2 regions of the Paenibacillus sp. FSL H7-0737 genome follow, and region 1 is predicted to be linked to the other one. Evidence: a T-box and tRNA genes for the amino acid it is inferred to sense, from the RefSeq annotation. Region 1 holds a T-box; the other holds one or more tRNA genes.
What was found. The T-box of region 1 lies ahead of H70737_RS23860 (arginine--tRNA ligase). A T-box ahead of a tRNA ligase gene usually reads a tRNA of that ligase, here a tRNA-Arg.
Positions count from the first base shown of each region.

Region 1 (3,264 bases):
GCTCCTGTTGCCCCTGTCACTCCATCTGCTCCTGTTGCTCCAGTCACTCCGTCCGCTCCCGTTGCTCCTGTCGCTCCTCCGGCTGCCCCTGTCGCACCAGTTGCCCCTACCGTTGCTCCAAGTAATTCAGCATGGACAAGTCGGTGAGCAGTCACAATTTGACCTACACTATTTTTTCCCCAGACTGAAATTTGAATAGGATCATCTACCAGGCTTAAAGTCGTAAAAATAAATTCAAACGCATCAAAATCTGCATAATAGTCCTTTGTTATAACTTGATCAGGCATAACGTTAACAAGCTCACTAACATATAAAGTTCTTGTCCCATCCATATAATATCCTTGGACGAGAACTGTAGAAGAAACAACATCGCTTCGGTTATCGATTTTGATCGTAACATGTTGAGTAGGTCGTATACCTCCCACCATGGTATTATCTATCGGCCCGGTAGATAAATAACTCAATTTTCAACACTCCTTTAGATTATTGCTGTATGTTTTTCCCACGCTACTATACGATGAGAATCTACCATTTCTCCCGAAGCCTGTTTTCCCCAGACTGAGATCCCTATCTCTGCTTCAACTTCTTCTAATGTTACAAACTCAAATTCAAATGCGTCTAAATCAGCAAAATAGTTCCTAGTTAGAACTTGGTTAGGTGCGAGACTTACCATTTCATTCACATACATCGTTCTTGATCCATTTAGTAAGAAGCCTTGAATGACAAGATTATAAGAATTAAGAGAATCACGATTAACTACTTTTACCGTTACTATTTGCGTCTGTCTGATCCCCAGAATTGGACTATTATCTATAGGTCCAGTTGAAAATAAAACCATCTTTATTCACTCCTCCCTTCCACCAGCAGTTTGAAAGATTAAAAACTACAACACTAGTAACATGGTTCATAACTAATAGCTCTATATAGTAATATTCTGTATTTAAAATTAATGTGTGGACATTTAAGCAAAGGAATTGCCACCCGAAAAAAAAAGACAACCTTCTATTCTTTGAATTTGTAATCTACTAATCGGACAATCTAAAACTCAAGCATCTTCTAGACTTTACTGATTAACACCCTATTGCTTTTTTCGAAATATTCGTTATACTGATAAAAATTATTCAAGCATCGATGAGCGGGAGAGTAGTTAACGTGTTCTAGTCCACAGCGAGCCGGGTAAGTGCAAGCCGGTACAGATCACCTAATGAAGCGCACCCGTGAGATGGACTTCTGAACCTAAGTAGGAAGTCCCGGCTAAAGACCGTTATCCTGTAAGGTGGCTAAACATCTGTTTAGCAACGAGAGTGGTACCGCGAGCGCTAAAGCTCTCGTCTCTTTTGAGACGAGGGCTTTTTTGTGTTTTCAAAGGAGGGTATAAAATGTTAAGTCAAATCATCAAACACAGCATTGAACAAAGTGTAAAAAAAGTATTCCACACCTTAGAAGTTGCCTACCCAAACGATGTTGCAATTCTGATCGAACAGCCAGCTAATCTAGAGCATGGTGATTATTCCTGCAATATTGCTATGCAGCTAGCCAAACTCCTGCGTAAATCCCCTCTCGTCATAGCAGAATTAGTAAAAGCAGAAATTAAATTACAAGAGAGGTACACGGGTCTTTTACAAAAAGTCGAAGTAGCTGCTCCTGGATTTATTAATTTGTATATGAATTGGCAGGTGTGGGCTAAACATTCCTTTAATCTGCCTAACAGCACAAGGGAAAAGGTCATCATAGAGCACACTTCAATCAATCCAAATAAAGCTGCTCATGTAGGTCATCTGAGAAACGCTTGCATCGGTGATGCGCTGGTCAGAATCATGAAAAGAACCGGACATAACGTAGAGGTCCATAACTACGTGGATGATCTGGGCAACCAGCTGGCAGATACAGTCGTTGGTTTATTAAATGTACCTTTAGAAGGGGAACATCAACGCTTCGGTGATTATTGCTGGGATCTATATGCCAAAGTGAACAAAGAATATGCACGGAATCCAGAGATCACTCACAAGCGCACGGATATGCTGCATGCCCTTGAACAGGGTGATGGTAATGAGGCGTGGCTGGGCAACTTAGTCGCTGAACGTATTGTGAGAGAACATGTAGCGGAAATGAAGCGTTTTGGTATTCACTATGACCTGCTGGTGTGGGAGAGCAATATTTTAAAAGAGGGATTCTGGACAGCCGCATCTGAGCGATTGAAGCAAACGGCAGTTTTTGTACAGGAGACTGAGGGCAAGCTTGCGGGCTGCTGGGTGCTAAAGCAAGGGACAGAGGTTAGCAGTGGAGCGGAGTCAGAGGATCATCAGATGGATAAGGTGCTTGTGCGTTCGAATGGGATTTTGACATATACAGCCAAAGACATTGCTTATCATCTCTGGAAATTCGGTCTACTATCCAAAGATTTCACCTACAGTGAATTCTCGTCTGGTTTATGGACCACAGGTTTAACTGGAACCCATGAGCCTTATGGACATGCCGACCGTGTTATTAACGTCATCGATTATAGACAGGAATATCCGCAACAAATGGTTAAGCAGGCTTTAAGAGCACTAGGATATAACGAGCAGGCTGAGAAGCTCCATCATGTAAGTTATGGCGTTGTTTCTCTTAGTCCGGCCTCTGCTGCTGAACTGGGGATAGATACTTCAGAAGGAAAATCTTCTTATGCCATGTCCGGGCGCCAAGGAATCGGCGTTAAGGTGAGCGATTTAGTAAAGCTTATGGAACAGAACATAGAACATTCGCGCTCTGATAAAGAGGGTCTTTCCAGCCATATCATTGCAGTTGCTGCTATTCGTTATTATCTGCTGCGGTTTAACCTGGGAACGGAAATCGTGTTTGATTTCAAACAGGCTACCGAAATATCCGGTAATACCGGGGTTTATCTGATGTACACCTATGCCCGTGCCAGCAGTGTTTTGAGCAAATCTACAATCCCATTCAGCACAGATGCCTCAAAGCTTCAATTTCCACTCGAAATGGAAAAAGCAGAGCTCGCTTTGCTGAGACAGCTTAGCCTCTGGCAGGAGACATTGTATTCTGCCAGCATAGAATTGACGCCGAATATACTCTGCACATACGCGCATACCTTAGCCACACTTTTCAATAACTTCTATTCTATATGTCCGATTTTAAAAGGTGCGGAGGCTACCATCGCGTTCCGCCTCTGGCTCACTTCGAGATTTAAGGACACTTTAGGTGAAGTGCTAGAGGTGCTTGGGTTACCGACACCGAGCCGTATGTAGTACAAAAAGGGCAATCTCC
Region 1 is NZ_CP009279.1:5,453,985-5,457,248, forward strand. It holds gene H70737_RS23850 (beta strand repeat-containing protein) at 1-464, opposite strand, end outside; gene H70737_RS23855 (hypothetical protein) at 479-838, opposite strand; T-box leader at 1,123-1,339, shown strand; gene H70737_RS23860 (arginine--tRNA ligase) at 1,380-3,245, shown strand.

Region 2 (3,264 bases), 120 kb from region 1:
GCCCATTAAAGCGGTACGCGAGCTGGGTTCAGAACGTCGTGAGACAGTTCGGTCCCTATCTGTCGTGGGCGCAGGAAATTTGAGAGGAGCTGTCCTTAGTACGAGAGGACCGGGATGGACGTACCGCTGGTGCACCAGTTGTTTCGCCAGAAGCATGGCTGGGTAGCTACGTACGGACGGGATAAGCGCTGAAAGCATCTAAGCGTGAAGCCCCCCTCAAGATGAGATTTCCCAATTAGTAAGACCCCTTGAAGACGACGAGGTAGATAGGTTGGAGGTGGAAGTGCAGTAATGCATGGAGCTGACCAATACTAATCGGTCGAGGGCTTATCCTACACTTAAAACGCAAATTCGATTCGGATTCAGTTTTCAGGAATTAAGTTCTAAATCATATGGTCCTAGTGGCTGTATGATGATGAATTTGTTTTCAGCATTTGGCGATGCTGAGACCTGAATAATGCATTTACGCTGTAAATGCCCGTTTGGTGGCGATAGCGGAGGGGTTCCACGCGTACCCATCCCGAACACGACCGTTAAGCCCTCCAGCGCCGATGGTACTTGGACCGAAGGGTCCTGGGAGAGTAGGACGTTGCCAAGCACGCAAGACCACTGTTGAGTAATCGACAGTGGTCTTTTTGTTGTGCCTTGTAGAGTGAATTTGCTTGTAAGGGTTTTTATGATAAAGTGGTTTAATAGAGTCACTAATAGATTATTCATGGGGGATAAAGATCTTGATTATATGGATCAATGGAGCTTTTGGTGCGGGGAAGACAGAAACTGCATATGAATTACATCGCAGACTTCCTGATTCTTTTGTATACGATCCAGAGAATGTAGGGTATTACATAAGAGCAAACATTCCCGATGTGATGACAAAAAGTGACTTTCAGAACTATTATCTTTGGCGTGAAATTAACCATTCCATGTTAAAATACATAGCTAGCGAATATAGGGGAACGATTATCGTACCTATGACCATAGTCAACCCAGAATATTGGATGGACATTGCTGGAAATCTAATAAATGAGGGATTAGAGGTTCATCATTTTACTTTGTGTGCCTCACGAGAGACGCTGCTCAAGAGATTGGGTGGTAGAGGTGAAGGGAATGACTCATGGGCCGTTCAACAGATCGACAGATGCCTCACAGGGCTTAATAAGGACGTATTTAAAGACCATTTAGACACAAATAACCTGACTACTCTAGGAGTCGTAAAGATGATAGCTAGTAAGCTTGATATCACTTTAACGCCTATTATAGAAGAAAAGTGAAAATATATTAATTTAGGTATTGCTATACTTCGAAATACATGATATAATATTTTTTGTTGTCAAAACATTTTGTTTTCAATACGGCCCGTTGGTCAAGGGGTTAAGACACCTCCCTTTCACGGAGGTAACATGGGTTCGAATCCCATACGGGTCACCAATTTCTTTAAAACGTAATTGTTCTTCTGAAATAAAATGTTGCATTACAGGTTGGATTATGTTATGATAATTGAGTTGCTTCTTTACATGGAGGCTTAGCTCAGCTGGGAGAGCATCTGCCTTACAAGCAGAGGGTCGGGGGTTCGATCCCCTCAGCCTCCACCATGAAGCTTTCTTATGGTAATGAATAGCTAAATATTTTTAATGACGCGGGGTGGAGCAGCCCGGTAGCTCGTCGGGCTCATAACCCGAAGGCCGCAGGTTCAAATCCTGCCCCCGCAACCAATTTTCATCAAGCAATTATATCTTTTGGAACCGTGGTGTAGTTGGCCTAACATGCCTGCCTGTCACGCAGGAGATCGCGAGTTCGAATCTCGTCGGTTCCGCCATTTTTCTTGCTTCATGAGCCATTAGCTCAGTTGGTAGAGCACCTGACTTTTAATCAGGGTGTCGAAGGTTCGAGTCCTTCATGGCTCACTTCTTAAGTGAGTCGGACACTAATACATACCGTGTGCGGACGTGGCTCAGCGGTAGAGCATCGCCTTGCCAAGGCGAGGGTCGCGGGTTCGATTCCCGTCGTCCGCTCCATATAAATTTTGCGCCCTTAGCTCAGCTGGATAGAGCGTTTGACTACGAATCAAAAGGCCGGGAGTTCGAATCTCTCAGGGCGCGCCATATTTTAACTTCATACTTTGCCGGCGTGGCGGAATGGCAGACGCGCTCGACTCAAAATCGAGAGGGAAACCGTGGAGGTTCGAGTCCTCTCGCCGGTATCAATTAGCAAGCGAAGCTCTTATGCGTTAAGCTAAGGGCTTTTGCTTTTCAAGTATAGTAAGGTAAATCATTATATTGTGGACTCTTAGCTCAGTTGGTAGAGCAGTAGACTCTTAATCTATTTGTCCAGGGTTCGAGCCCCTGAGAGTCCATCCTTAAAAGAAACGGCAGAGATGCCGTTTCTTTTTTTATAAGAGTTATACGGTTTCAATTATAGTCACAAAAAAAGCCACAAAGTACGATATTAGCGTACTTCGTGGCTTTTGATATTTATGGAAGGATATTACCCGCAGCGCGGTAAATTTCATACCATTCTGGTCTGGTGAGTGTAATATCGGATGCTTTGGCAATATCCCGCAATCGCTGCGTATTGGTTGTACCTACAACAGGCTGCATATTTGCCGGATGTCTTAGAATCCAGGCAATGGCAATAGCGGTATTGGTAACCTCTTTTTCAGCTGCTAAGCGGTTAATGACCTCGTTCAATTCAGGGAACTTGTCGTTGTCCAAGAATACACCTTCAAAGAACCCATATTGGAAAGGTGACCATGGCTGAATGGTCATGTCGTGTAGACGGCTGTACTCTAAGATCCCGCCGTCATGGACAACCGAACCGGAGTTGGTCATATTCACATTAAAGCCTGTATCAATCATCCCCGTAAACATAATGCTCAATTGCAGCTGGTTGAACAGCAGCGGTTGCTTTACATTTTTCTTAAGTAGCTCGATTTGTAACGGGTTCTGGTTGCTGACACCAAAATGCTTGACCAATCCCTTGCTCTCCAGAATGTCAAAAGCCTCAGCCACTTCTTCCGGCTCGAACAGCGTGTCAGGACGGTGAAGCAAGAGCACATCGATATAATCGGTCTTCAAGCGTTTTAGGCTACCCTCTACGGATTGTAGGATATGCTCTTTGGAAAAATCAAAATAGCCCTTGCGGATTCCGCATTTGGTTTGGATCAGCATTTTATCACGCATACCAGGATTGTTCTGAAGTACCCCTGCGAATACTTCTTCAGCTTTGCCGTCCGCATAAATGTCGGCATGATCAAAGAAGTCTATT
Region 2 is NZ_CP009279.1:5,332,705-5,335,968, reverse strand. It holds rRNA gene H70737_RS23385 (23S ribosomal RNA) at 1-335, shown strand, start outside; rRNA gene rrf (5S ribosomal RNA) at 482-598, shown strand; gene H70737_RS23375 (AAA family ATPase) at 732-1,271, shown strand; tRNA gene H70737_RS23370 (tRNA-Glu) at 1,354-1,428, shown strand; tRNA gene H70737_RS23365 (tRNA-Val) at 1,517-1,592, shown strand; tRNA gene H70737_RS23360 (tRNA-Met) at 1,636-1,712, shown strand; tRNA gene H70737_RS23355 (tRNA-Asp) at 1,739-1,816, shown strand; tRNA gene H70737_RS23350 (tRNA-Lys) at 1,832-1,904, shown strand; tRNA gene H70737_RS23345 (tRNA-Gly) at 1,941-2,015, shown strand; tRNA gene H70737_RS23340 (tRNA-Arg) at 2,026-2,102, shown strand; tRNA gene H70737_RS23335 (tRNA-Leu) at 2,122-2,200, shown strand; tRNA gene H70737_RS23330 (tRNA-Lys) at 2,281-2,353, shown strand; gene H70737_RS23325 (aldo/keto reductase) at 2,472-3,264, opposite strand, start outside.
Region 2: it has a tRNA-Arg gene. The T-box ahead of H70737_RS23860 (arginine--tRNA ligase) is inferred to sense a tRNA for this amino acid. The anticodon was not compared.